4 regions of the Streptomyces sp. NBC_00239 genome follow, and region 4 is predicted to be linked to each of the others. Evidence: riboswitches for the same ligand, from Rfam matches in the RefSeq annotation. Region 4 holds a riboswitch; each other region holds the start of a gene.

Evidence for each region. Region 4 has a riboswitch for cobalamin ahead of OG764_RS17770 (ABC transporter substrate-binding protein). Riboswitches for the same ligand answer to the same signal wherever they lie in the genome.
Region 1: another riboswitch for cobalamin. It lies ahead of OG764_RS12075 (energy-coupling factor ABC transporter permease); the one in region 4 lies ahead of OG764_RS17770 (ABC transporter substrate-binding protein).
Region 2: another riboswitch for cobalamin. It lies ahead of OG764_RS13040 (ribonucleoside-diphosphate reductase subunit alpha); the one in region 4 lies ahead of OG764_RS17770 (ABC transporter substrate-binding protein).
Region 3: another riboswitch for cobalamin. It lies ahead of OG764_RS26870 (cobalamin biosynthesis protein); the one in region 4 lies ahead of OG764_RS17770 (ABC transporter substrate-binding protein).

What each region holds. Positions count from the first base shown of each region.
Region 1 covers NZ_CP108095.1:2,778,365-2,785,334, forward strand. Annotated here, with positions in the region: gene gcvT (glycine cleavage system aminomethyltransferase GcvT) at 1-266, shown strand, start outside; gene gcvH (glycine cleavage system protein GcvH) at 343-717, shown strand; gene glyA (serine hydroxymethyltransferase) at 746-2,002, shown strand; gene OG764_RS12065 (L-serine ammonia-lyase) at 2,295-3,677, shown strand; gene OG764_RS12070 (AMIN-like domain-containing (lipo)protein) at 3,865-4,416, shown strand; cobalamin riboswitch at 4,542-4,764, shown strand; gene OG764_RS12075 (energy-coupling factor ABC transporter permease) at 4,795-5,496, shown strand; gene OG764_RS12080 (energy-coupling factor ABC transporter substrate-binding protein) at 5,493-5,867, shown strand; gene cbiQ (cobalt ECF transporter T component CbiQ) at 5,871-6,620, shown strand; gene OG764_RS12090 (energy-coupling factor ABC transporter ATP-binding protein) at 6,617-6,970, shown strand, end outside.
Region 2 covers NZ_CP108095.1:3,009,810-3,016,779, reverse strand. Annotated here, with positions in the region: gene OG764_RS13045 (ribonucleotide-diphosphate reductase subunit beta) at 1-316, opposite strand, end outside; gene OG764_RS13040 (ribonucleoside-diphosphate reductase subunit alpha) at 316-2,706, opposite strand; cobalamin riboswitch at 2,874-2,996, opposite strand; partial or broken gene OG764_RS13035 (Uma2 family endonuclease) at 3,237-3,820, shown strand; gene OG764_RS13030 (YbdD/YjiX family protein) at 3,878-4,072, opposite strand; gene OG764_RS13025 (carbon starvation CstA family protein) at 4,069-6,252, opposite strand; gene OG764_RS13020 (GntR family transcriptional regulator) at 6,442-6,970, opposite strand, start outside.
Region 3 covers NZ_CP108095.1:6,115,239-6,122,208, forward strand. Annotated here, with positions in the region: gene OG764_RS26860 (putative cobaltochelatase) at 1-1,148, opposite strand, end outside; gene OG764_RS26865 (cobyric acid synthase) at 1,336-2,886, opposite strand; gene OG764_RS26870 (cobalamin biosynthesis protein) at 2,883-3,854, opposite strand; cobalamin riboswitch at 3,912-4,036, opposite strand; gene OG764_RS26875 (hypothetical protein) at 4,288-4,509, opposite strand; gene OG764_RS26880 (inorganic phosphate transporter) at 4,541-5,800, opposite strand; gene OG764_RS26885 (alpha/beta hydrolase) at 6,096-6,970, shown strand, end outside.
Region 4 covers NZ_CP108095.1:4,037,022-4,043,991, forward strand. Annotated here, with positions in the region: gene OG764_RS17740 (cupin domain-containing protein) at 1-102, opposite strand, end outside; gene OG764_RS17745 (hypothetical protein) at 122-253, opposite strand; gene OG764_RS17750 (hypothetical protein) at 455-682, opposite strand; gene OG764_RS17755 (helix-turn-helix domain-containing protein) at 920-2,203, shown strand; gene cutA (divalent-cation tolerance protein CutA) at 2,200-2,517, opposite strand; gene OG764_RS17765 (cupin domain-containing protein) at 3,911-4,387, opposite strand; cobalamin riboswitch at 4,589-4,797, shown strand; gene OG764_RS17770 (ABC transporter substrate-binding protein) at 5,028-6,266, shown strand; gene OG764_RS17775 (FecCD family ABC transporter permease) at 6,263-6,970, shown strand, end outside.

The DNA of each region.
Region 1 (6,970 bases), 1.3 Mb from region 4:
CGGCCGCCGCGCCGCGCAAGCTGGTCGGGCTGATCGCCGAGGGCCGCCGGGTCCCGCGCGCCGGCTTCTCGGTCGTCGTCGGCGGCGAGGTCGTCGGCGAGGTCACCTCCGGCGCCCCGTCCCCGACGCTGGGCAAGCCGATCGCCATGGCGTACGTCGACGCGGCCCACGCCGCGCCCGGCACCTCCGGCGTCGGCATCGACATCCGCGGTACGCATGAGGCGTACGAGGTCGTCGCCCTGCCGTTCTACAAGCGGCAGAAGTGACCTACCGGCTCCGCCGGCACGATCCCCGTCAGACCACTGTCCGTTCGCACTTCCCCGCATCCAGGAGAATCAGGTCATGAGCAACCCCCAGCAGCTGCGCTACACCAAGGAGCACGAGTGGGTGTCGGTCGCCGAGGACGGCGTCGCGACGATCGGCATCACGGAGTTCGCGGCCAACGCGCTCGGTGACGTCGTGTTCGCGCAGCTCCCCGAGGTGGGCGACACCGTGACCGCGGGCGAGACCTGCGGCGAGCTCGAGTCCACCAAGTCGGTCAGCGACCTGTTCGCCCCGATCACCGGTGAGGTCGTCGAGGCCAACCAGGACGTCGTCGACGACCCGTCCCTGGTCAACACCGCTCCGTTCGAGGGCGGCTGGCTCTTCAAGGTGCGCGTCGCGGAGGAGCCGGCCGACCTGCTCTCCGCCGACGAGTACACCGACTTCGCGGGCTGACCGGAACCGTAGGGATTAAGGGATACCGATGTCGCTTCTGAACTCTTCCCTCCACGAGCTGGACCCGGACGTCGCCGCCGCCGTCGACGCCGAGCTCCACCGCCAGCAGTCGACCCTGGAAATGATCGCCTCGGAGAACTTCGCTCCGGTCGCGGTCATGGAGGCCCAGGGCTCGGTCCTGACCAACAAGTACGCCGAGGGCTACCCCGGCCGCCGCTACTACGGCGGCTGCGAGCACGTCGACGTGGTCGAGCAGATCGCGATCGACCGCATCAAGGCGCTGTTCGGCGCCGAGCACGCGAACGTGCAGCCGCACTCGGGTGCGCAGGCCAACGCCGCCGCGATGTTCGCGCTGCTGAAGCCGGGCGACACGATCATGGGCCTGAACCTGGCCCACGGCGGTCACCTGACCCACGGCATGAAGATCAACTTCTCCGGCAAGCTCTACAACGTGGTCCCGTACCACGTCGACGAGACCGGCCGGGTGGACATGGCCGAGGTCGAGCGCCTCGCCAAGGAGTCCAAGCCGCAGCTGATCGTCGCCGGCTGGTCCGCCTACCCGCGCCAGCTGGACTTCGCCGCCTTCCGCCGCATCGCGGACGAGGTCGGCGCGTACCTGATGGTCGACATGGCGCACTTCGCCGGTCTGGTCGCCGCGGGCCTGCACCCGAACCCGGTGCCGCACGCCCACGTCGTCACCACCACCACGCACAAGACCCTCGGCGGTCCGCGCGGCGGCGTGATCCTGTCCACGCAGGAACTCGCCAAGAAGATCAACTCCGCGGTCTTCCCGGGTCAGCAGGGCGGCCCGCTGGAGCACGTGATCGCGGCCAAGGCCGTCTCCTTCAAGGTCGCGGCCTCGCCCGAGTTCAAGGAGCGCCAGGAGCGCACCCTGGAGGGCGCGCGGATCCTCGCCGAGCGCCTGGTGCAGGACGACGTCAAGGCCGAGGGCGTGGACGTGCTGTCCGGCGGCACCGACGTGCACCTGGTCCTGGTGGACCTGCGCAACTCGCAGCTGGACGGCCAGCAGGCCGAGGACCGCCTCCACGAGATCGGCATCACGGTCAACCGGAACGCCATCCCGAACGACCCGCGGCCGCCGATGGTCACCTCGGGTCTGCGGATCGGCACCCCGGCCCTGGCCACCCGCGGTTTCGGCGCCGAGGACTTCACCGAGGTCGCCGACATCATCGCCGAGGCGCTCAAGCCGTCGTACGACGGTGAGTCGCTGAAGGCGCGCGTCACCGCGCTCGCCGACAAGCACCCGCTGTACCCGTCGCTGTAACAGGCGGCCCGAAGGGGGTCCGGCCGTGTTCTCCACAGGGCCGGACCCTTTTCCGTGCCCGTAAGCGGGCCCGGACCGGCCGAGGTGGCGCCACCCCGGCCCCGCCGGCTTGGCAGGCGCCGAATCCCAGCCTCGCCAGGGGTCGCGCCGGCCGCGGCCGCCTCCGTCAGCGCACCAGGCGGACGAGACCGGATGTTCACCTGAGCAGGTTAGGCTCGTCTGTCGGACAAAATCCGTACACATCCGCATCTCCCGCCCCTCCCCACCCCACGAGCAGACAAGGAAGTCCGACGTGGCCATCTCCGTCTTCGACCTCTTCTCCATCGGCATCGGCCCGTCCTCCTCCCACACGGTGGGCCCGATGCGCGCGGCCCGGATGTTCGTGAACCGCCTGAAGAAGGACGGCGTCCTCGCCCAGACCGCCTCCGTGCGGGCCGAGCTCTTCGGCTCGCTCGGCGCGACCGGCCACGGCCACGGCACCCCCAAGGCCGTCCTGCTCGGACTGGAGGGGCACTCCCCCCGCACCGTCGACGTCGAGGGCGCCGACGACGAGGTCGAGCGCATCCGGCAGACCGGCCGGCTGCGGCTGCTGGGCGCGGAGATAGGGGACGTCCACGAGATCGCCTTCGACGAGCCCAGCCAGCTGATCCTGCACCGCCGCCGGTCGCTGCCGTACCACGCGAACGGCATGACCCTCTTCGCGTACGACGAGTCCGGCGCCCCGCTGCTGGAGAAGACGTACTACTCGGTCGGCGGCGGCTTCGTCGTCGACGAGGACGCGGTCGGCGAGGACCGGATCAAGCTCGACGACACCGTGCTGAAGTACCCCTTCCGCTCCGGTGACGAGATGCTCCGCCTGGCGAAGGAGACCGGCCTGTCGATCTCCTCGCTGATGCTGGAGAACGAGAAGGCCTGGCGCACCGAGGAGGAGATCCGCGAGGGCCTCCTGGAGATCTGGCGCGTCATGCAGGCGTGCGTGCAGCGCGGCATGTCCCGCGAGGGCATCCTGCCGGGCGGCCTGCGCGTCAAGCGCCGCGCCGCGTCCACCGCGCGCCAGCTGCGCACCGAGGGCGACCCGATGATGCACCGCAGCGAGTGGACGACCATCTACGCGATGGCCGTGAACGAGGAGAACGCGGCGGGCGGCCGGGTCGTGACGGCCCCGACCAACGGCGCGGCGGGCGTCCTGCCGGCCGTCCTGCACTACTACATGAACTTCGTGCCGGGCGCCGACGAGGACGGCGTGGTCCGCTTCCTCCTCGCCGCGGGCGCGATCGGCATGCTCTTCAAGGAGAACGCCTCGATCTCCGGCGCCGAGGTCGGCTGCCAGGGCGAGGTCGGCTCGGCCTGCTCGATGGCGGCGGGCGCGCTCGCCGAGGTGCTGGGCGGCACCCCCGAGCAGGTGGAGAACGCGGCCGAGATCGGCATGGAGCACAACCTGGGACTGACCTGCGACCCGGTCGGCGGCCTGGTCCAGATCCCGTGCATCGAGCGCAACGGCATGGCGGCGGTCAAGGCCGTCACCGCGGCCCGGATGGCGATGCGCGGCGACGGCAGCCACAAGGTCTCCCTCGACAAGGTCATCAAGACCATGAAGGAGACCGGCGCCGATATGAAGGTCAAGTACAAGGAGACCGCCCGCGGCGGCCTCGCGGTCAACGTCATCGAGTGCTGACCGCCTGACCCCGCGGAACGCGGGTTTCCGCGGGCCTTCCGCGCGAACGTGCCGGTGAGCGGCCCGGTCCCCCTCAGGGGGCCGGGCCGCTCCCGGTTTCCCCCGAATGGTGCAACCGAACCGGTCCGTGGGAATGTCTTCCTGGGTGACAGCATTGTCCCCGCCTCAGGAGAATTCGGGGGTCGTCATGACTCACCGTTCCATCCGCCGTCAGCGTCTCGTGGCCGTGGCCACGGGAGTGCTGCTCACCGCCGGCGCCGCGCTCGCCGCACCGGCCGCCGCCTCCGCCGCGCCCGCGGCGGCGCCGGCCACCACCGCGCCCCAGGCCACCGCGCGGACCCAGACCCCGCTCGTGGTGAACGCCCGCTTCGGCGGGCACTGCACCTACGACCGGCTCGTGATCGACGTGAAGGGCTACATACCCACCACCACGGTCACCCGGGTCAGCGAGCTGCGCTACGACGGCTCCGGCAACAAGGTGCCGCTGGCCGGCCGGTACTTCCTGGAGATCAGGATGAACCCGGCGCAGGCGCACAACGACGCCGGCCAGTCCGTCTACAAGGGCCCCAAGCTGATCAAGATCTACCTGCCCAAGCTCAAGGGGCTCGCCATGACCGGCGACTTCGAGGGGTACGTGACCTTCGGGACCGCCTTCAACACCCGTCCCGAGTACAAGACGTTCAAGCTGCACAACCCGGAGCGCTGGGTCATGGACGTCAAGCACGCCAACGTCTGCTGAGTGGTCCGGCCCGTCGGGGCGGGAGGGGGCGGGGCCGTACGCGGCGCCCGCCCCCTCCCGCGTTCCGGCAGGTCACGGCGGGAGCGCGGCCCCGGGGGCGAGTTGTACGGCGCGTACGGGGACGACTAGGGTCATCGGGCCTTGGTGTTCGGGAAACCGGTGGGAAACCGGTGCGGCCCTCGCCACTGTGAACGGGAAGTCCGGCTCCACTCTCCCCCAGACTCTGTCCGGGAGGTGCCCCGCACGGGAAGCCACTGGGCTGCGACGGGCGACCGCGCGGCCCGGGAAGGCGGAGTCAGGACATCAGTACCCGTGAGCCAGGAGACCGGCCGGGGCGCGTTGTCCATCCACGAGGTGCTGGAGAGGTCTCCCCCACTCATGCATATAGCCGAGGGGTTTCTGCCCCCGCTGCACGCGGCCGCCTGGGGCGTCGCGTCCGCTCCCTTTGTCGTCCACGGCGCCCGCGCCCTGACCCGCGAGGTCAGGGCGAACCCGGAGAGCACGCTGTTGCTCGGCGCCGCCGGGGCGTTCACGTTCGTCCTGTCCGCTCTGAAGATCCCGTCGGTGACGGGCAGTTGCTCCCACCCGACCGGCACCGGCCTGGGCGCCGTGCTGTTCCGGCCGCCCATCATGGCGGTGCTGGGCACGATCACCCTGCTCTTCCAGGCCCTGCTCCTCGCGCACGGCGGGCTGACCACCCTCGGCGCGAACGTCTTCTCGATGGCCGTCGCGGGCCCGTGGGCGGGGTACGCGGTGTACCGGCTGCTGCGCCGGTCCGGCGCCCCGCTGATGGTGTCCGTGTTCTTCGGCGCCTTCTTCGCCGACCTGGTCACCTACTGCGTCACCAGCGTGCAGCTGGCGCTGGCGTTCCCGGACCCGGGCACCGGATTCGCGGGCGCGCTCGCGAAGTTCGGCGGCATCTTCGCCGTGACGCAGATCCCGCTCGCGGTCAGCGAGGGCCTGCTGACGGTGCTGGTGATGCGGCTCCTGACGCAGTCCAGCAAGGGCGACCTGATCCGGCTCGGCGTGCTCGCCAAGCCGGCCGCCGCCGCGAACGAGCAGGAGGTGGCGGCCCGATGAGCCGTAACGCGAAGATCAACGCACTGCTGCTGCTCCTGGTCGCCGCGCTGGCGGTGCTGCCGCTGGCGCTCGGCCTCGGCGACGGCAAGGAGGAGCCGTTCACGGGCGCCGACGCGCAGGCCGAGGCGGCCATCACGGAGCTGAGCCCGGACTACGAGCCGTGGTTCGCGCCGCTGTACGAACCGCCGTCCGGCGAGATCGAGTCCGCGCTGTTCGCCCTGCAGGCCGCGCTCGGCGCGGGCGTGCTCGCGTACTACTTCGGGCTGCGGCGCGGCCGCCGGCAGGGCGAGGCGGCCCGGACGGCCGCCGAGGCGCAGGCCGCGACCGCCCCGGCCGCCGAGGCGGGCGCTCCCGCGGCCGCGGAGTCGTAGCCGGTGCTGCCCATCGACGCGGCGGCCCACGGCAGTCGATGGCGGGGCCGGCACCCGCTGGAGAAGGCCGTGCTGGGGCTGGGCCTGACCACGGCCGCGCTGTGCCTGCCGCCGTGGCCGGGCGGCCCGCTCGTCGCCGCCGCGACCCTGGCGGTCCTCCTGGGCCCGGCCGGGGTCGCGCCGCGCCAGCTGTGGCGGGCCTTCCGGATCCCGCTCGGCTTCTGCTTCACCGGCGCGTTGCCGCTGCTGGTGCAGGTGGGCGGCCCGGCCGGGCTGGTCTCGGCGGCGCCCGGCGGACCCCAGCACGCCGCCGAGCTGCTGCTGCGGACCTCGGCGGGATCGCTGGGCGTGCTGCTGTTCGCCTTCACCACCCCGGTCTCCGACGTGCTGCCGCGCCTGGTGCGGGCCGGGGTGCCCGCGCCGGTGGTGGACGTGGCGCTGGTGATGTACCGGATCGGCTTCCTGCTGCTGGACTCGCTGGCGCAGGTCCGCCGGGCGCAGGCGGCCCGGCTCGGGCACACCGGCCGGGCGGCGGTCTGGCGTTCGCTCGCCGGGCAGGGCGCGACCGTGTTCGTACGGGCCTTCGACCGCGCGGGCCGGCTCCAGTCGGGGCTGGCCGGGCGCGGCTACGACGGCACGCTGCGGGTGCTGGTGCCGCCGGCCGCGCTGTCCGCGCGGTTCCTGGCCGCGACGGGCGTCCTGCTCGGCTCGGTCGTCACGCTGACTCTCGTACTGAAAGGGCTCTGGCTGTGAAGCCGTTGGTGGAACTGGCCGACGCGGGATTCGCCTACGAGGACGGCCCGGCGGTGCTGTCCGCGGTGTCCTTCGGGATCCCGGCGGGCCGGGCGCTGGCCCTGCTCGGCCGCAACGGCAGCGGCAAGACCACGCTGCTGCGGATGCTCAGCGGCGGGCTGCGCCCCGGTTCGGGCCGGCTGCTGCTGGACGGCGAGCCGGTGACGTACGGCCGCAAGGGGCTGACCCGGCTGCGCACGGCCGTCCAACTGGTGGTGCAGGACCCGGACGACCAGCTGTTCGCCGCCTCGGTCGAGCAGGACGTGTCCTTCGGCCCGCTGAACCTAGGGCTGCCGGACGAGCAGGTGCGG
Region 2 (6,970 bases), 1.0 Mb from region 4:
CCTCGAAGAGCTGGCGGCTCAGGTACAGCCGCGCCTCCGGGGAGTTGATGTGCTTGTAGAGCGTCAGCACCAGGTTGTTCGAGACGATCGAGTCGCCCGTCGCGAAGAACGCGACCAGGCGGCCGATCATGTGCTGCTCGGCCGGCGTGAGCTTGGCGAGGTCGGCGACGTCGGAGTGGAGGTCGACCTCCTCCACCGTCCACGTGTTCTTGATCGCGTCCCGGTAGCGCTCGTAGAAGTCCGGGTAGCGCATCGGGCGGAGGGTGAGCTCGAAGCCCGGGTCCAGGAGGTTCTTGTCGGACTGGGTGGTGCTCATTACTGGCAGGCCTCGCAGGACTCGGGGTTCTCAAGGGAGCAGGCCAGCGCATCGGCGTCGACGGCCTGCGGGAGTTCGGTCACGGCCGCCGGGACGGCGGACCCGGACGCGGCGCGGGCGATCTTCGTCGCCGGACGCGAGCGCAGGTAGTAGGTGGTCTTCAGACCCTGCTTCCAGGCGTACGCGTACATCGAGCTGAGCTTGCCGATGGTGGGCGTCTCCAGGAACAGGTTCAGCGACTGGCTCTGGTCGAGGAACGGCGTACGGGCCGCCGCCATGTCGATCAGGCCGCGCTGCGGGATCTCCCACGCGGTGCGGTACAGCTCGCGGACCTCCGCGGGGATCCAGCCGAAGCCCTGCACCGAGCCGCTGGACTCGCGCAGCGCCTCGCGGGTCTGCGCGTCCCACACGCCGAGCGCCTTGAGCTCCTCGACCAGGTAGCCGTTGACCTGGAGGAACTCGCCGCTGAGCGTCTCGCGCTTGAAGAGGTTGGAGACCTGCGGCTCGATGCACTCGTACACGCCCGCGATCGAGGCGATCGTGGCGGTCGGCGCGATGGCCAGCAGCAGCGAGTTGCGCAGGCCGGTCGTCGCCATCCGGGCGCGCAGTGCGTCCCAGCGCTCCGGCCAGTGGCGCTCGACCTCGTAGTGGTCCGGGTGCAGCACGCCCTGCGCGGTACGGGTCTCGGCCCACGCCGGGAGCGGTCCATTGCGCTCGGCGAGGTCGGTGGACGCCTCGTACGCGGCCAGCATGATCCGCTCGGAGATCTTCGTCGACAGGGCCTTGGCCTCGGCCGAGTCGAAGGGCAGGCGCAGCTTGAAGAAGACGTCCTGGAGTCCCATCGCGCCCAGGCCCACCGGACGCCAGCGGGCGTTCGAGCGGCCGGCCTGCTCGGTCGGGTAGAAGTTGATGTCCACGACCCGGTCGAGGAAGGTCACGGCGGTGCGGACGGTCTCGTCCAGCCGCTCCCAGTCCATCTCGCCGGTCTCGGCGAGCACGAACGCGCCCAGGTTGACCGAGCCCAGGTTGCAGACCGCGGTCTCGCCGTCGTTGGTCACCTCGATGATCTCGGTGCAGAGGTTCGAGGAGTGGACCACGCTGCCGGGCAGGGCGGTCTGGTTCGCGGTCCGGTTGGAGGCGTCCTTGAACGTCATCCAGCCCTGGCCGGTCTGCGCGAGGGTGCGCATCATGCGGCCGTACAGGTCGCGCGCCGGCATGCTCTTCTTCGCCAGGCCCGAGGCCTCGGCCTTGCGGTAGGCCTCGTCGAACTCGTCGCCGTACAGGTCGACCAGCTCCGGCACGTCGGCCGGGGAGAACAGCGACCACTGGCCGTCGGAGTTCACGCGGCGCATGAACTCGTCCGGGATCCAGTGCGCGAGGTTCAGGTTGTGCGTGCGCCGGGCGTCCTCACCGGTGTTGTCGCGCAGCTCCAGGAACTCCTCGATGTCCGCGTGCCAGGTCTCCAGGTAGACCGCGGCCGCGCCCTTGCGCCGGCCGCCCTGGTTGACCGCCGCGACGGAGGCGTCGAGGGTCTTCAGGAACGGGACGATGCCGTTGGAGTGACCGTTGGTGCCGCGGATCAGCGAGCCGCGGGCGCGGATGCGGGAGTACGACAGGCCGATGCCGCCGGCGTGCTTCGACAGGCGCGCGACCTGGTGGTAGCGGTCGTAGATCGAGTCGAGCTCGTCGAGCGGGGAGTCCAGCAGGTAGCAGGAGGACATCTGCGGGTGCCGGGTGCCCGAGTTGAACAGGGTGGGGGAGGACGGCAGGTAGTCCAGGCGGCTCATCAGCCGGTACAGCGAGGCCACTTCCTCCACCGCGCGCAGGCTGTCGTCCTCCGCGAGGCCGCACGCCACGCGGAGCATGAAGTGCTGCGGGGTCTCGACGACCTGGCGGGTGATCGGGTGGCGCAGCAGGTAGCGGCTGTGCAGGGTGCGCAGGCCGAAGAAGCCGAAGCGGTCGTCGGCGCCGTCGGAGAGGGAGAGTTCGACCAGCGCGTCCAGCCGGGTGGCGTGGGTGCGGACGAACTCCGCGGTGCGGTCCGCGATGAGGCCCTCGCGGTGGCCCACCTCGACGGAGGCCGAGAAGGAGGTCGCGCCCTGGCCGGCGGCCTCGTCCGCGATGGCGAGGGTGAGCAGACGGGCGGCGAGCCGGGAGTACGCCGGGTCCTCGGAGATGAGCCCCGCCGCCGCCTCGGTCGCCAGGCCGCGCAGCTCGGCCTCGTCCGCGGCGGCGCTGCGGCCGCGCAGGGCGGCGGCGGCGACCCGGCCGGGGTCGGTGTCCGGGAGGTCGGCGGTGAGGTCGGTGAGGGTGCGCAGCAGCGCGGCGCCGGGGCCTTCGGCCTCGGGCTGGTCGGACTCGGCGCGCGGTGCGGCGGGCGCGATGGTCACGGTGGGGGCTCTCCCTCGCTCGGCCCGTGTCGCTGCGGAAGCGGGGCGCGAGCGCGCATGCGGAGATGACGAGAGCAACCGCCCGTGGCAGGGCGGGCAGTGCGTCCCCGCATGGCGTCCGCCGGCCCAACCCGCGAGACCCGGACGTGTCTGGACCCGGTTCGGTCGACCCGGGTGCGCTGTCGGCAGGTCTTCGGACTCGCATTGCACAGATCAGTGCATCTCATACCGTTGCGGGACAGTTCCGGATTCGCACCGGATTCCCCTACGACGACAGCGAGGATGAGCATACATGTGGGGGCAGCCTCGCGTGCGACCCCCTAGATGTTGTGTCGGCCGTGTATCCGCGCGGCTACGGATCGAGACGGCGGGTGGGTGTCCGGGGCCTTTGGCGGGCCTCAGTTCACCCTTCCGGGCGCGCGCGAAGGCCGGTCCGCCGCAGGTCGGGCGTGCGCACCCGCGCGCGGGGGACGGGTGTCGGCGGGCGGCGCTATCGTCGAAGCAGCACCGTCGCGGAAGGCGAGCGAGGCATGACCGTCATGGTTGAACGTCCCCAGATCCTGACTGAAGAGTTCGAGATTCTCGCCCGTATAGCCGCTCGAGAGATCGAGGGGCTGAGACTGGAGTTGATCGGCGGGAAGCTGGGGGTCAAGGCAATGCAGGACGGGATCACGACCGAATCGTTCTGTGGCTCGCCCGTATCTGTATGCAGCACCGGCCCGAGCTGTGGCTCCACGCCGAACGGGGACTGGCGGTCGGCGATTACCGGTCGGGTCGTGCGCGACCGGGCGGGTGCCTCGCGCCGGATGACTCCTTCGTCGGTCAGGGGGAATGGGCCGACCCTGCTCCGGTCCTGATGGTGGTCGAGGTCACGTCGTACGACTCCGACACTGACGGGCGTGATCGGAGGGAGAAGCCCCTCGCCTATGCGCGGGCCGGAATCCCTGTCTATCTGCTTGTCGACCGGGAGGTCCGCGAGGTGACCGTCTTCAGTGAGCCGGACGGGGGGCGCTACGAGGACGTCCACATTGTCCCCTTCGGGAAGGACGTCGAGCTGCCAGACCCGGTCGGCATCACCCTCCACACCGAGCCTCTCAAGGACTGGGTGCGCTGAGCACGCAAGAGGGCCCCACCGGACCAGGTCCGGCGGGGCCCTGCGTACGTACGTACCTCAGCAGCAGCGGAAGCCCTCCCGCGGGTCCGCCTCGCGGGCGTCCGTGCGGGCCCGCTCGAAGGCGCGGCGGGTCATGACCTCGGCGTCCGGGTCGTGGCCGCGGGCGTGGGCGACGTACCGGTCGTACGCCGCCTCGCCGGTGAACTCGCGGACGTGGAAGCGGATCCGGGCGAGCACCTCGCGGGCGGTCATGACGAGACGGATTCCCGGGACCGGCCGCCGTCGCCCCTGCCGTCGCCGTCCGGCACGCCGCCGACCAGGGCGGCCTGGGCCAGTTCGGCCTTCTCCTCCTTGGTGGGGAAGAGCCCGGCCGGGGCGACGATCGCGGAGCGCACGTACGGCGTCTCGTGGAGGGTGACCGTCGCGGGGCGGCGGACGGCCCTGACGCAGACCCGGGCCGCGTCCACCAGGACGACGACGATGAGCAGCGCGAACAGGGCCGACAGCACCCCGTCCACGGTGGCGTTGGTGACGACCGTGTGCATCTCGCCCATGGTCTTGGCGGGCGGCAGCACCTTGTCGGCGTCGATGCCGGCCTGGAACTTGTCGCGCTGGGCGAAGAAGCCCACCCGCGGGTCCTCCGAGAAGACCTTCTGCCAACTGGCGGTGAGGGTGACGGTCGCGTCCCAGGCCAGCGGGACCGCCGTCACCCAGGCCCACTTGAGGCGGCCGGACTTGACGAGCAGCGTCGTGCAGACCGCCAGGGCCACCGCGGCGAGCAGCTGGTTCGCGATCCCGAACAGCGGGAAGAGCTGGTTGATGCCGCCCAGCGGGTCCTTCACGCCCACCCACAGGAAGTAGCCCCAGGCGCCGACGACCAGCGCGCTGGTGATCCACACGCCCGGCTTCCAGCTGATCTGCTTGAAGGGCTTGGCCACGTTGCCCAGGGTGTCCTGGAGCATGAAGCGGCCGACGCGGGTGCCCGCGTCGAGCGTGGTGAGGATGAACAGCGCCTCGAACATGATCGCGAAGTGGTACCAGAACGCCTTCATGGAGGCGCCGCCGAAGATCGATGAGAAGATCTGGGACATTCCGAGTGCGAACGTCGGCGCGCCGCCGGTCCGGGAGAGCAGCGTCGACTCCTCCACGTCCTTGGCGGCCTGCGCCAGATCGGCGGGGGAGATGCTGAAGCCGAACGCGCCGACCGCCTGCGAGGCGCTCTCGACGGTGGTGCCGACCACGCCGGGCGGGGAGTTCACCGCGAAGAACAGGCCGGGCTCGATGATGCAGGCGGCGATCATCGCCATGATCGCGACGAACGACTCGGTCAGCATCGCGCCGTAGCCGATCATCCGGACCTGGGTCTCCTTCTGGATCATCTTCGGGGTGGTGCCCGAGGAGACCAGGGAGTGGAAGCCGGAGAGCGCGCCGCAGGCGATCGTGATGAAGACGAACGGGAACATCGAGCCGGCGAAGACCGGGCCGTCGCCGCGGCTCGCGAAGTCCGTGACGGCGGGCATCTTCAGGGTGGGCATGGCGACGACCACGCCGATGGCGAGCAGCGCGATGGTGCCCACCTTCATGAAGGTGGAGAGGTAGTCGCGCGGCGCGAGCAGCAGCCACACCGGCAGCACCGAGGCCAGGAAGCCGTACGCGACCATCCAGATGACCAGGGTCTCCTTCTCCAGCGTGAAGAAGTCCGCGAGCGAGGACTCGGCGACCCAGCCGCCCGCGACGATGGCGAGCAGCAGCAGGGCGACCCCGATGAGGGAGACCTCGGTGACCCGGCCCGGGCGCAGGATGCGCAGGTAGACGCCCATGAACAGGGCGATCGGGATGGTCATGCCGATGGAGAAGACGCCCCACGGCGAGTGCGAGAGCGCGTTGACGATGATCAGTGCCAGCACCGCCAGCAGGATGATCATGATGGCGAAGACCGCGATGAGCGCGGCCGCGCCGCCGAACGGCCCGATCTCCTCCCGGGCCATCTGGCCGAGCGAACGGCCGTCGCGCCGGGTCGAGAAGAAGAGCGTGACCATGTCCTGGACGGCGCCGGCGAAGATCACGCCCGCCACGATCCAGATCGTTCCGGGCAGGTAGCCCATCTGCGCGGCGAGCACCGGGCCGACCAGCGGGCCGGCCCCGGCCACGGCCGCGAAGTGGTGGCCGAACAGCACGCGCCGGTCGGTCGGGTGGAAGTCGACACCGTTGTCAAGGCGTTCGGCGGGGGTGGCGCGGGTCTTGTCGACCTTGAGGACCCGGCGGGCCAGGAAGCGCGAGTAGAAGCGGTAGGCGATGGCGTACGAGCCCAGGGCCGCGGCCAGCATCCACGCGGCGGAGATCTCCTCGCCGCGGGAGAGCGCGAGCACCGCCCAGCCGGCGGCGCCCACCAGGGCGACGAGCGACCAGACGGCGATCGACTTGGGTGTCATGCGTTCCGCAGGAGACGGCGAGTCCGGCGTTCCGGCCGAACCCGCCGTGTTCCGTTCTGTTCCCGTTGATCCAGGTTCCGGCATGGCCTCGTCCCCTCGTTGATCATCTGCGTGATCGCAGGAATCTACGGGGAGCCGGCCGCCGACGAAAGCCCCCGGCCGTGATCCGGTGGCGGGGTGGCCGACGGATCAGACGGCGGGGCGCTGGAGCCTGGCGACGAACTTGTAGCGGTCGCCGCGGTAGACCGAGCGCACCCACTCCACGGGTTCGCCCTCGGCGTCCAGGGAGTGCCGCGAGAGCATCAGCATCGGAAGGCCGACGTCGGTGCCCAGCAGCCCGGCCTCGCGGGGGGTGGCCAGCGAGGTCTCGATGGTCTCCTCGGCCTCCGCGAGGCGGACGTCGTACACCTCCGCGAGGGCGGTGTAGAGCGAGGTGTACTTGACGAGCGAGCGGCGCAGGGCCGGGAAGCGCTTGGCCGAAAGGTGGGTGGTCTCGATGGCCATCGGCTCGCCGCTGGCCAGTCGCAGGCGCTCGATGCGCAGCACCCGGCCGCCGGTGGCGATCTTGAGCAGACCGGCCAGGGTGTCGTCCGCCGTCACGTAGCCGATGTCCAGCAGCTGCGAGGTCGGCTCCAGGCCCTGTGCCCTCATGTCCTCGGTGTACGAGGAGAGTTGGAGCGGCTGGGACACCTTGGGCTTGGCGACGAAGGTGCCCTTG
Region 3 (6,970 bases), 2.1 Mb from region 4:
GGCCCGTCGGGCGCGCCGCCCTGCGGGGGCACCCCGCCGTTGCCGGGGCCGCCGTCGGGTCCGCCGCCGTCCGGGCCGCCCTCGGGCCCGTCGTCGCCCGGACCCTCCGGCTCCGGCTCGGGCTCCGGCTCGTCGTCGGGCAGTCCGTCGAGGATCCGGTCCAGCAGGTCCTCGTCCAGCCCGGGCGCGTCGAAGGGATTGCGGCGGCGCCGGTGCGGGAGCGCCAGCAGCGCAGCCTGCCGGACGTCCTCCTTGCGCACGGCCGTACGCCCGGCCCACGCGGCCAGCGCCGTCGCGGTGCGCGCCATGACGATGTCGGCGCGCATGCCGTCCACCTCGAACGCGGCGCAGGCCGCGGCGATCTGGAGCAGCGCCGCGTCGCCCAGCGCCACCTTCGGCAGCAGCGCCCGCGCGGCCACCACCCGGGCCCGTACGGCCTCCTCGTCACCGGCCCAGCGGGCGGCGAAGTTGGCGGAGTCGTCCTCGTACGCGAGCCGGCGGCGGACCACCTCGACGCGCTGTTGGGGGTCCCGCGAGGCCGAGACCTCGACGGTCAGGCCGAACCGGTCGAGGAGCTGCGGGCGCAGCTCGCCCTCCTCGGGGTTCATGGTGCCGACGAGCAGGAAGCGGGCGGCGTGCCGGACGGAGACGCCCTCGCGCTCGACGTAGGAGGCGCCCATCGCGGCCGCGTCCAACAAGACGTCGATCAGGTGGTCGTGGAGCAGGTTGACCTCGTCCACGTACAGGATTCCGCGGTGCGCGGCCGCGAGCAGCCCGGGCTCGAAGGCCTTCACGCCGTCCGCCAGGGCCCGCTCGATGTCGAGTGCGCCGACCAGCCGGTCCTCGGAGGCGCCCACGGGCAGCTCGACCATGCGGGCGGGCCGGGCCTGACCCGGGCCGGGCTCGTGCGGGCCGTCGGGGCAGGCCGGGTCGGGCGTCCCGGGCGCGCACGAGAACCGGCATCCGGGCACGACGTCCACCTGCGGCAGCAGCGCCGACAGCGCGCGGACGGCGGTGGACTTGGCGGTCCCTTTTTCGCCGCGCACGAGCACACCACCGACCGCTGGGCTCACGGCGTTGAGCAGGAGCGCCAGCCGCAGGTCGGACTGGCCGACCACTGCGGTGAACGGGTAGGGCGTGCTGCTCATGCGTTGCTCACTCCTTCGATGGTGCGGACCGTTGCCGGGGCTCCGCCCCGGCCCCCGCGCCTCAATCGCCGGCGGGGCTGGATGTGGTGCACGCCGTCAGCCTCGCCGGCGATCGAGGCGCGGGTCCGGGCAGAGCCCGGTTTCGGGAAGGGGCGGGTAGGGGAACCGCCCCGCAGGGCCGCGCCCCTCACGGCGCACCCGGCGGCACGAACGGCAGCCCCGCCGGGGCCCCCGTCTCGATCAGCCGCAGCAGCGCGTCCGTGTCGGCGTGCTCCTCGATCAGGTCGCCCAGCAGGTCCAGCTGCTCCTCGCGCAGGGTTCCGAAGGAGGTGTCCGGGGCCGGGGTGAACCGCCGCCCGGCGGCCCGCGCGACCTCCCGCAGGAACGCCCGGCGGAAGCCGTCGCTCTCCAGCGATCCGTGCCAGTGGGTGCCCCACACCTCGCCCACCCGGCAGCCGTCCAGGAAGGGAGTTCCGCCGAGCACCTCGGCCACCCCGTGGTGGATCTCGTAGCCCTCGACGCGCTCGCCGAGGGCACTGCCCACCGGGCGTGCGAGGGTCTTCTCCGCGGCGAAGCGGACCCGGACCGGAAGCAGTCCGAGGCCCTCGACGGTGCCCGCCCGCGACTCCACGTCGTCCTCGATCAGTTCGCCCAGCGCCTGGAAGCCGCCGCAGATCCCCAGCACCGGGCGCCCCTCGGCGGCCCGCCGGGCCAGCGCCGCGGCGAGACCGCGCTCGCGCAGCCACTCCAGGGCCTTCACCGTGCCGCGGGTGCCGGGCACGACCACCAGGTCGGCGTCGGCCAGTTCCTCGGCCCGGTCCACGAACCGCACCACCACGCCGGGTTCCGCGGCCAGCGCGTCCACGTCCGTGAAGTTCGACATCAGCGGGACGGCGCAGACCGCGATCCGCAGGACGTCCTCGCCGACCGGCGGCGCCACCACCGACTCGCGGACGGCGCCGCGCAGCGAGACCCGCAGCCCGTCCTCCTCGTCGATGCCCAGCCCGTGCTGGAACGGCAGCACCCCGAAGGTGGCGCGGCCGGTGAGGCCGCGCAGCATCTCCAGGCCCGGCTCCAGCAGCGAGACGTCGCCGCGGAACTTGTTGACGAGGTAGCCCGCGACCAGTTCCTGGTCGGCGGCGCCCAGCAGCGCGGTGGTTCCGAAGAAGGAGGCGAAGACCCCGCCGCGGTCGATGTCGCCGACCACGACGACGGGGAAGCGGGCGGCCCGCGCGATCCCCATGTTGACGATGTCGGTGCGCCGCAGGTTGATCTCGGCCGGACTGCCGGCGCCTTCGCAGATCACGGCGTCATACGTGCCCCGCAACTGCGCCAGGCAGTCCGTGACCACGCCCAGCAGCTGCTCCCGGCCGCCGGGCGTGGCCGGTCCGGCCGTCCCCGCGGGACCGCCGAAGAACCCCCGCGCGCTCATCTCGCCCACCGGCTTGCCCAGCAGCACCACCTGGCTGCTGCGGTCGCTGCCGGGCTTGAGCAGCACCGGGTTCATCAGCGCGGTCGGCTCCACCCGGGCCGCCTGGGCCTGCATGGCCTGGGCCCGGCCGATCTCGGCGCCCTCGCGCGTCACGAAGGAGTTCAGGGACATGTTCTGCGCCTTGAACGGGGCCACCTTCACCCCCTGGCGGGCCAGCCAGCGGCAGATGCCCGCGGTGACCACGCTCTTGCCCGCGTCCGAGGTGGTGCCGGCCACCAGCAGTCCGCCCCCCAGTGCCCCGCTCATCGGCGTCCCTTCCGTACGTACGAGGAGACGAGCGAGCGGCCCGCCACGCAGGCGCCCAGCGCCAGCCAGGTCACCCGGCGGGAGAGCCGTACCGCCCGTTCGATGTCGGCGGCCCGGACCGGCCGCCCCGCCGCCCCGTTCAGGACCGGGCGGTGCTCGACGCGGCCCGCGTACGCGAGGGTGCCGCCCATCCGCACGCCCAGCGCGCCGGCGAACGACGACTCCACCGGGCCGGCGTTGGGGCTGGGGTGTTTGGCGGCATCGGCACGCCAGGCCCGGACCGCCCCCCGACGGTCCGGACCCGCGAGGACGGCCGCGGCCGCGGTGAGCCGGGCGCCCGGCCAGCCGGCCACGTCGTCCAGGCGCGCCGAGGCCCAGCCGTAGCGCAGGTAACGGGGGGACTTGTGCCCGACCATCGCGTCCAGCGTGTTCACGGCGCGGAAGGCGAGCAGCCCGGGGACGCCCGCGACGGCGCCCCACACGAGCGCGCCGACCACGGCGTCCGAGGTGTTCTCGGCGACGGACTCCACCACGGCCCGGGCGATCTGCTGCTCGTCGAGGGAGTGCGGGTCGCGCCCGCACAGGTGGGGGAGCCGCTCCCGGGCCACGTCGGCGTCGCCGGCGGCGAGCGCCCCGCCGATGGCACGGGCCTCCCGGCCCAGCGAGGTGCCGCCGACGACGGTCCAGGTGGCGGCGGCGGTCAGGGCGATCCGTAGGGGGGCGGGGGCGGTCCGCACGGCCCGGGAGCCGAGCGCGCCCAGGGCGGCCGCGCCCCCGGCGCAGAGCAGGGTGTGCAGGGCTCCGCGGCCGCGCTGCCGGCGGGGGTCGTCCTTCCACAGGACGTGTTCCACGGCGGCGGCGGCACGGCCGAAGGCGGCGACGGGGTGCCCACGGCGCGGATCGCCCAGGATCCGGTCGCCGATCAGCCCGGCCGCCGCGCCGTACGCGAAAACGCGATCGGCACGCATGGGCAGGTATGTCCTCACTCAGGGTCCGCGCCCTGGTTCGACGTGACCGGCGGTGAGAGTCTCCTGGCTCCCGGATCGACGCTTCCCCCGGCCTTCCAGCCCGCGGGGGGCCGTGACGCACGGTGGGGGAGCGCTCCCCGGTGACAGTGGCGGGACCGCGCCGGATTCACACCGGACTTCCTCTCCTGCCGCCGTATTGGCTCGGGCAGTCCACCACGCTGCGAGATGGCCCGTCAACTCGCCGTTGACCTGCGGCGGGACAGTGTGCGCAGGCCCACAGCAGGCCCACAGCAGGCCCACAGCAGGCCCGCAGCGGGCCCGCAGCGGACCCTCGGGCGAGCGCCGGACGGCCCCGGGCCGAGCGCCGACGGGCCCGCGCGGGTACGCGAAAGCTCCCCCTGAGGCGTCCTCCGGGGGAGCTTCGCGACGGTCGTCAGATGACGATCAGGTAGATCCCGTAGGCGACGGCCGCCGCGCACAGCGCGAAGGCGGCGTAGGCGCCGGTACGGGCCAGGGCGGCGGTGCCGCCCTGCTCGGTGGCGGCCTCGTGCTTGGAGAGGCCGACGAGACCGAGGGTGAAGAGGGTGACGAGCACCACGGTGGCGGTGAGGCTGACCCCGAAGACGGAGCCGAGAGCTGCCCAGTCGATCTTCATACTGCTGATCCTCTGTTCTGGTCCGGCCGCGTCAGACCGCGGCGGCCGGAGCGGCCGGGGTCTCGCCGTGGGCCGGGGCCGGGATGGTGGCCTTCAGGTCCTCGTCGGTGACGGCGGCGGTGGTGCCGGCCGGGGGCGGGGTGACGGCCGCGATGGCGGTGGTCACGACGCCGGGCTGCTCCGCGGCCTCGTCGACCTCGTTCACGTTGTGGTGGTCGACGACCTGGCGGCGCGAGATCCGCCAGATGGCGAAGCAGGAGGCCACGAGGAAGGCGGTGACGGCGGCGATGCCGATGTCGCCCGTGCGCATGACCAGCTCGGCGCCGGCGGAGACCAGCGCGGCGGCCGGCAGGGTCAGGCCCCACGCGACGAACATGCGGGTGGCGGTGGACCAGCGGACCACGCCGCCCTTGCGGCCGAGGCCGGCACCCATCACCGCGCCGGAGCACGAGTGGGTGGTGGAGAGCGAGAAGCCCAGGTGCGAGGAGGCCAGGATGACGCTCGCGGCCGAGGTCTGGGCGGCGAAGCCCTGCTGCGGCTGCAGGTCGGTCAGGCCCTTGCCCATGGTGCGGATGATGCGCCAGCCGCCGAGGTAGGTGCCGAGCGCGATCGCCATGCCGGCGGAGACGATGACCCAGACCGGCGGGTTCGCGTCGGGCGCGATGGCGCCGCCGGCGACGAGTGCCAGGGTGATGATGCCCATCGTCTTCTGCGCGTCGTTGGTGCCGTGCGCGAGGGAGACGAGACCGGCCGAGGCGATCTGCCCGGCCCGGTAGCCCTTGGCGGACGTCTTGTCGCCCACCTTGCCGCCGACCTTGTACGTGACCTTGGTGGCCAGCATCGCGGCCACACCGGCCACGATCGGCGCGGCGATCGCGGGGATCAGCACCTTGGTGACGACGACGTCGCCGTTGACGGCTCCGATGCCGGCGGAAGCGACCGCGGCACCGATCAGGCCGCCCATCAGGGCGTGCGACGAGCTGGACGGCAGGCCGACCAGCCAGGTGACGAGATTCCAGAGGATCGCGCCGACCAGTGCCGCGAAGATCACTTCAGGCTGGATGCCCTCTTCGTTGACCAGGCCCTTGGAGATCGTCTTGGCGACCTCCACGGACAGGAATGCGCCGACGAGGTTGAGCACGGCGGACATGGCCACCGCCGTCTTGGGCTTGAGAGCGCCAGTCGAGATGGTGGTGGCCATCGCGTTGGCAGTGTCGTGAAAACCGTTCGTGAAGTCGAACACGAGAGCGGTGACGATCACGATCCCGAGGAGAAGCGTTATGTGCTCCATTTACCCAGGCTTCTGTTTGAGGTCAGTGGCTCGGCGACCGTAGGCAACCTGGGTGAACGGAAGATGAACTGACACGGTCGGAGTGGTGTACCGGCTCGACGGCCGACTGGTCCCCACCGTGGCGATTTGCTCCGAATTTTTCCTGCCTGCTGCGATTTACGCACGTCAGAGCCACGTAAACGGAAGCAGACCGGAAGGGTTTCCGCCGGTTACGGCGGGCCGCGCCCGGACCCCGAAGAGATCCAGATCACCCTGCGAACTGGCCGGTCCGCCGCACTCGCCCGACACTGGAGCGGTGCGCACCGCAACAGTGACGGCCGCGGCCGTCACCACCCTCATCGGCGCCGGCGCGGCCGCGGTCGCCGCCGGCCGGTACGCCGGCGACGCGGCCCTGCGGCCCGCCCCCGGACAGCCCCTGCCCGGCAGCCCCCGGCTCAGCGTCCACTCCGCCGACGCCGGACGGGTCGAGCTGACCCGCGCCCTGCCCGCCCTGCTGCCCGGCGTCTACGGACTCGACGCGCCCGGTGTGCACGCCGTGGTGGGGCCGGTGCTCGGCGAGGCCCCGCACGCCCCCGACACCGTCGTACGCCGGCTCGAACGGATCACCCACGGCGAGCTCACCCCGGGCCTGCGGGTCCGCCTCACCCCTCAGCTGTACCGCGGCAACCCGCGCACCGCCCTCGGCCTCGACCACGCCGACGTGGACGTGCCCGGCGAGCTCGGCGCGCTGCCCGCCTGGTTCCTGCCCGGCGCCCGCCGCACCTGGGTGATCACCGTGCACGGCCTCGGCGCCACCCGCGAGCACGCCATGAACCTCATGCCCTTCCTGCACGCGCAGCGGATGCCGGTCCTCGACCTCGCCTACCGCAACGACCTCGGCGCCCCGCCCTCCCCGGACGGCCTCTGCCACCTCGGCGAATCGGAATGGCGGGACCTGGACGCCGCGATCCGCTACGCCGTGCGGTTCGGCGCCGAGCGGGTCGTCCTGCACGGCTGGTCCACCGGCGCCGCCATGGCCCTGCACGCCGCCTCCCGCTCCGCCCTGCGCGACCGCGTCGCGGGACTCGTACTCGACTCGCCCGTCCTCGACTGGCACCTCACCCTGCGCGCCCTCGCCGCCGCCCGCCGCACCCCCGGCCCGCTGCTCCCGCTGGCGATCCGGGCCGCCGA
Region 4 (6,970 bases):
CGTGGTGCCGGCTGAACGGATCACTGCGTGGGCGCGGAAACACGTCTGGGCGAGGAACGTGTCCCCGCCCAGACGCTGCGCCCACGATGCGGAATCAATCACCGTGGGTCTCCTCGGTCGATCAGGTGTCGTTCATGTCCGACTTGCCACCGGTGTTGTCCGAAGCCTCTTCGGCGCGCGACCGCGCCGCGTTGATCCGGCGGACACCGATCAGCAGACCGCTGGCCTGCTCGGTGGGAGCGTTCTCGTTCATCCCGTACTCCTTCCTGATCCTTGATGTGGCCCGCAGGGGTTCCTGCGGGAAATCTGGGGGTGGGGATGGTGCTGCGCGTGCACCTGTGGGGTCAGCGCCCCGTATCGCCGGCGAGGGCGAGAGTGACCACCAGGACGCAGGTGGCTGCGATGTAGAGCAGGACTGCGAGCTGCTGGCGCCATCCCCGCAGGGCCCTGCGGTTCAGCCCCGCTCCAGGCTGGAGGGGTCCTTGACGATCCACTCCGAGCCGCCGCCTTCGGGCCGGGCGAAGACCGCGTTCGCGTAAGAGACACGGGTGGCCGGGTCTTCGTACTCGCCGATGAACTGGACGATGCCCCGCCGGTTTTCCAGCGGGTCGAAGACCGGCGTTCCTTCGCTGACCCAGCCGGGCACGGTCTGACGCTGGCGCGGACGGATCTGAGGGGCCACGGCTCTCTCCTTGGGCTCGGGCTGGCTCTTCGCTCCGGGGGACGCAGCGGGCCGCAGGTGCGACATGGGGTACGGCCTTGCGGCCCGCTGCGAGGGGGAGGCCGCCATTTCCGGGCGGCTGTGACCAGTCAACTGCCGTACGCGTTTGGATGGATGGGCCAGAAGGCATGGCCATTTCGGGGACATGGCCAGGTTTTATGGCCAGGCTGGGATCAGGGCTCTGCCGACGGTCGGGGGATGGCGATGATGACCACGAACGAGGGCGACGGCGTGGAGCCGATCGGGCCGCTGCTGCGGCGCCTGCGCATGGCCGGCGGACGCACACAGGAGGGTCTGGCGGCGGATCTCTCCGCGCGGCGGGGGTACCCGCTAGAGCAGGGCGCGGTCTCCAGGTGGGAGACCCACGAGCGGCTGCCGGACCCGGCTTCACGGGCACTGCTGGCCGCGGAGTTCGGCGTACCCGAGGAGGAGCTCCGCCGGGCCGTCGCTCTCGCCCGTCGCCTTCGCCGACAGGAGCAGAAGGACCAGACCGACCAGGAGAACGAAGTGTTCGACCGCCGCGGATTCATGACGGCTTCGGCCGGCGCCGGGATCGCCGTCATACAGCCCTCTTCCCTGCTCTCGTCAGGACAGAGGATCGGAGCAGACGTTCCGAGGCAGTTGAGCCAGCGCACCGCCCGGCTCCGGCGCCTGGACGACTTCGTGGGCGGTGGCGACACCTACCAGATGTACGTCCGCGAGCTGGCGACCACGACCCGGCTGGCCGACGAGGGTGTCTACAGCGAGACGACCGGCAGGGGGCTGCGGGGAATCATCGCCGAACAGGCCCAACTCGCAGGCTGGGCGGCATACGACGCGGGCCAGTACGAGGAGGCCCGCGGGCACTACATGACCGCCTTGGCCGCATCACGCGCCGCCGAGGACAGCTCTTTGGAAGGCAACTCGCTGGCCTTCCTCGCCTACCTGGAATGGACCGTGGGCGGCGACTCCGGGATCCGCTTCGCCACGGCCGCGTACGAGGCGCTCGGTTCGGGGACGGCACCCGTCGTACGGGCGCTACTGGCCGACCGACTGGCCTGGCAGCACGCGACCTCCGGGAACGCCCGGGAAGCGGACTACGCGCTGGGCCTCGCCGAAGAGGCGATCCACGAGCCCGGCGACGAGCCGGGCCCCGACTGGGCGTACTGGGTGGACCGCGACGAGATCGCGATCATGACGGGTCGGTGTTGGTCGGAGCTGCACCGGCCCCTGAGGGCGATCCCGGCACTGGAGGACGCCTTGGGCCGGTACGACGACTCCCGGTCCCGAGACAAGGCGCTGTACCTGTCGTGGCTGGCGGCGGCCTATCTAGACGCCGGCGAGATCGAGCACGCGACCGCGATCACGACCCGGGTGTTCGACCTCTCCGAGGGACTCGCATCGATCAGACCGATGGGGCGGGCCCGCCTGATGGTCAAGCGGCTGGAGCCCCACCGGTCGCTCGCCCCGGTCGGTGCGCTGCTGGAACGGGCGAAGGGCTAACGGGTGGCCCGGGTGATCCAGTCCAGATACTCAGCGCGGCCGGCGTCGATGGTGAAGGCGATGACCTCCGGCGAGTCGTAGGGGTGGTTGTCCACCAAGTGCTTCTCCAGCGCTTCGCGCCGGTCACCAGCCGTACGGAAGGCCACCTGGAACTCGGCGCCTTCGGAGACCTCGCCAAGATGGCGGTACGTCGTCTCGATGGGCCCCGTCACCTGCCCGGAGGCCGCCAGATTCGCCTCCACCGCCGAGCGCGACAGCTTCCGCGCGGCGTCCTGATTGTCCACGGTCGTGATCACGATCAAGAAGTCAGCCATGGCGGCAACGTACCCGCCCCCGCCGCGCACCTGGGAAGGAACTATGTGGACCGCCGAACTTCATCGTCGCGTCCTCACCTCTGCCTGCCGGTGTGGTGCAGTGCTGCGGCAGCAGCCACTCCCACTCCGGCGATCGTGCAGGTCGTCTTTGCCAGGTCCGAGTCCCCCTGGATGACGGACACGACAGCGACGACGACTCCGAGCACTGCGAGGATCACTGATGTGGCCAACGCGAATAGCCGGACAGTATCGGCCACTCGAGCCCGCCGAAGATTACGGTTCGTGCACTCATCGCATGGTGGTGTGGTGTGGCCAGCGGGGACCGTCATACGCTCCAACGGAGCCTCCTTGCTTGTTATCGGGCACTGAGGCTGCAGAGGGGTTCACCGTGGTCGCCATCTGTCCAGGACATCGGCCGCAGTGATCCCCTCTTGCGCTTCCTGGACCGTAGGGCCTCAGCCGAGTACGCGGCAGGGACAAATCGGCGTATGTGACGGTCTCGTTATGTCAAGCTATGGTGCGGACACGGGGAGTGAAGCCGTGGGCACCGGCGCAAGGCAGTACGTGACGGCCTAGCTATGCCAAGTGATGCCGTAGGCCGTGAAGCAAGTCCTCTCCTGGCGTTTCGTCAGGGCGCCCCGATCGTCCGGCTCCCTCGCTCGCTGCGATACCGCCAATGGGATACGGATCGCCACGGCCCTGGCCGATGCGGCCGCAGTCACTTCCGGCCCCATCCCGTCAACGGTGCGCGCCATCGGAAGAGAAGCGGGGAACCAGTGGCCGCCGCCCTCGCCGGCGGCGGCCACCGCTCCGCTGAGACACCAGGAAGCCAACATTCCGGAACCTCCACCTGGGAACCCCCGGCCGTACTTCTTTCGGAGCACCGGTTGTGGAACGGGTCACGGCCTCACGCGGAAGGACTGTCACAGCCATCCGATGGAGAAACACCAGCGTGGTCGCCCTCCGAGCTAGGCTCAGGAAGAAGCCACTTGCGTGCGCGAAGTCGGCTCTGGGACAGGATGTCGAGACTTGGAGCTCTCCGCGGTTCGAAGGGCCAGAACGCTCCGCTCCACTACACCAACCGAGCCGTGCCCCATCCGTGCCCTTTGGAGCGGTGCACAGCGGTCAATACGAGTATGGGCAGGCCCTCGCGACAGCTGGCTCGGTAGGCCGTTTTCGCAGTTCAGGCGCCTTACCGCTGTCTTGCGCGCCATAGATTCCCAAGCTTATAGCGCGGGTTCGATTCCCGTCATCCGCTCCATGACAAAGCCCCAGGTCAACGACCTGGGGCTTGTTCGTTGTCCAGACCTTTCGGGGCCAGCGTGCCATGCGCGGCTCCGCCGGGCTGCTCGCGTCGGGGCCGGGAAGTAGTGTCGCGAGACGCCCTCGCCGGTCAGGCGTGCTCGTCCGGCGGCTGCTGGGCGCGCTGGACCGACCAGCTTGCCGGCTCGTCGTCCCCGGAGTCCTCATCGCGCTCCGCGTCGGCGGCTGTCCCATGAATCTTGCCCGACGCGTGGTGGACCGGCGCGTACACGGCGTAGAGCTGCAGGGGCTCGTCACCGATGTTGGTGACGTTGTGCCAAGTGCCGGCCGGTACAAAGATGGCCCAGCCGTCCTCGACCTCCCGGTCGAAGTCGAGTCGATCCTCCGTACGGCCCATCTGGACGCGGCCCCGGCCTGCGTCGAGTCGTAGGAATTGGTCGGTCTCCGGGTGCGCCTCCAAGCCGATGTCCTCACCCACCGGGATCGACATGAGGGTCAGCTGAAGGTACTTCCCCGTCCAGGCGACCGCGCGGTAGTGCGTGTTCTCGAGCGTCGCCTTCTCCAGGTCGAAGCTTTGAGGTTCCGGCCCGATGTCCTTGGTGGTCATCCGTCTCTCCCTGTCGACGAAGGCGTTACGCGGTGGCGGTCCTGCGCCGACCCGCGTCAACGTTCCCAGAGCCCCAGGCCTTTCTGACCACAAGCACACGAGCCGCTACCACACACGAGTGACGCCGGGACAGCGGATGGACGCCACATCCCGTTACCGCGGGGCGCCTCAAGGCGTGACCTCCTGTGGCTGGTCGCACAGCTGTGGGTCTGGCGTGGCCGTGGCCGATTCTGCGATGCTTCCGCCTGACAAGCGACGGCGGAACGAGGAAGCCGGTGAGATTCCGGCACGGTACCGCCACTGTGTAGGGGGAGTAACTCCGCCATGGCCACCGCCCCATCCGGGGGTGGGAAGGCCGGAGAAGCGTTGATCCCGAGTCAGGAGACTCACGCCGTCGCACCTCGAAGTACGGGGCGGATTTCCCCAGGAGAGGCGGTGGCACTCGTGTGCCTGCGTACCAATGACGGCGGCTCTGCGCTGCTCGTGGCCCTGTGGGGCCGGGCCTGCCCGGCCTGACGCACGGGCCCGTTCCCTCAGGTTCTGACGACCCCCTTCCTCGGCGGGTCCCTTCCCGTACGCCGCATCACGCGCGCCCCGGAGTGCCGGTGCGCGCTGTCCACGCATGCCACCAGGAGTCACCTTGTCCGTACGATCCGTTACGCCCGGCCGCCGTCAGGCCGCCGCGGCAGCCCTCCTCACGGTCGCCCTCACGCTCACCGCGTGCGGCAGCGACACCGGCCCGCCCGCCGACGCCAAGGCGCAGACCGCCGCCGGCGAGGGCTGCGTCAAGGACTTCGACCCGGCCAAGGACTACTTCCCGGTCAAGTCGACGGTGGAGCACGCCAAGAACTTCACGCTCCGGTACGAGAAGAGCTATCAGGTCCTCACGGTCAACGAGCCCTATCCCAAGGGCAAGCCGGAGTCGTACGTGCTGGTCAAGTGCGGTGCGCCGAAGCCGGAGCTGACGGGTGAGCTGGCGTCCGCGCAGCAGGTCACGGTTCCGGTCAAGAGCCTGTACTCCGCGTCCACCACCCACCTGCCGCTGCTCACCGAGACCGGCACCCTGGACGTCCTGACGGGTGTCGCGAGCGCCGCGAACATCTCCTCCGCCCAGGTGATCGAGCGGGTGAAGGCGGGCAAGGTCACCGAGTACGCCAAGGACCGCACCCTCAACGCCGAGACAGTGATCGGCGCCAAGCCGGACGTGCTGATGACCCAGGGCACCGACGACCCGCAGTACCCGAAGCTGCGTCAGGCCGGCATCGCCGTGGTCGCCAACGCCGAGTGGCTGGAGTCCAGTCCGCTCGGACGCGCCGAGTGGGTCAAGGCGATGGCCGCGCTCACCGGAGCGGAGAAGCGCGCCGGCGAGGTGTTCGACACCATCGAGGGCGACTACCGGAAGGTCGCCGAGAAGGGTGCGCAGGCGGTCGCGGCGGGCAAGCCCGTCGAGGTGCTGCCCGGCACGATGTACCAGGGCACCTGGTACATGCCAGCCGGTGGCAGCTACGCCGCCCAGCTGATCAAGGATGCGGGCGGCACGTACCCCTGGGCCGGTGAGGCGGGAACCGGCAACCTCCAGCTGAACTTCGAGGCCGTGTACGCCAAGGGCGGCGCGTCCCCGGTCTGGATAGCCGACCAGAAGTGGACGTCCACCGCAGACGCGGTCAAGGCCGACAACCGTTACGGGCAGCTGAAGGCCCTTTCCGGCGGTGCGGTCTGGACGAACACGAAGGCGCTGGGCCCCGGCGGCGGCAACGACTACTTCGAGCGCGGCGTGCTGCGCCCCGACCTGGTCCTCGCCGACCTCTTCGCGCTCATCCACCCGGACCAGGCGAAGGACCACGCCTTCACCTTCTACACGCAGGTGCCCAAGGCGTGACGACTCACATGGCAACCGCGCCGACCGCCTCGCCGGACGCCCCGGACACCCCGGTGACGGTACGGCCGGGGCGGCGGCGCCTCGCTGTCGTCCTCGCCCTCGCCGCCGGCACCGCCGCGCTGTTCGTTCTCACCATCGCGACCGGCTCCCACCGGGTGCCGGTCGCGGACGTGGTCCGGGTCCTGTTCGGCGGCACCGCCGAGGACCCGCGATGGACGGTGATCGTCGAGCAGGTCCGACTGCCGCGCGCGCTGACCGCCACCGCCGTCGGCGCCGCCCTCGCGGTGGCCGGCGTACAGATGCAGACCCTGTTCCGCAACGCGCTGGCCGACCCGTTCTCCCTCGGGGTGAGTTCGGGCGCCAGCATGGGCGTCGCCGCAGTGGTCGTCGGCACGGGCGGCGTCGCCGGAAGCTTCACCGGAAACCTGGCCGGCCTGGGGCGCCTGGGTGTCGTACTCGCCGCCTCGCTCGGCGCCGCCGCCGTACTGGCCCTCGTCCTGCTCCTCTCTCGGTGGGTGCAGTCGGCCGTCACCCTGCTCGTCATCGGCGTCATGATCGGCTCGGCGGCCACCGCGGTGGTCGGCGTGATGCTCGTCTACGCCCGGCCCGAGCGCGCTCAGCAGTTCGTCATGTGGGGCCTGGGCAGCTTCAGCGCCACGACCTGGCCCGACCTCCACGTCATGCTGCCCGTCATCGGCGCGGGT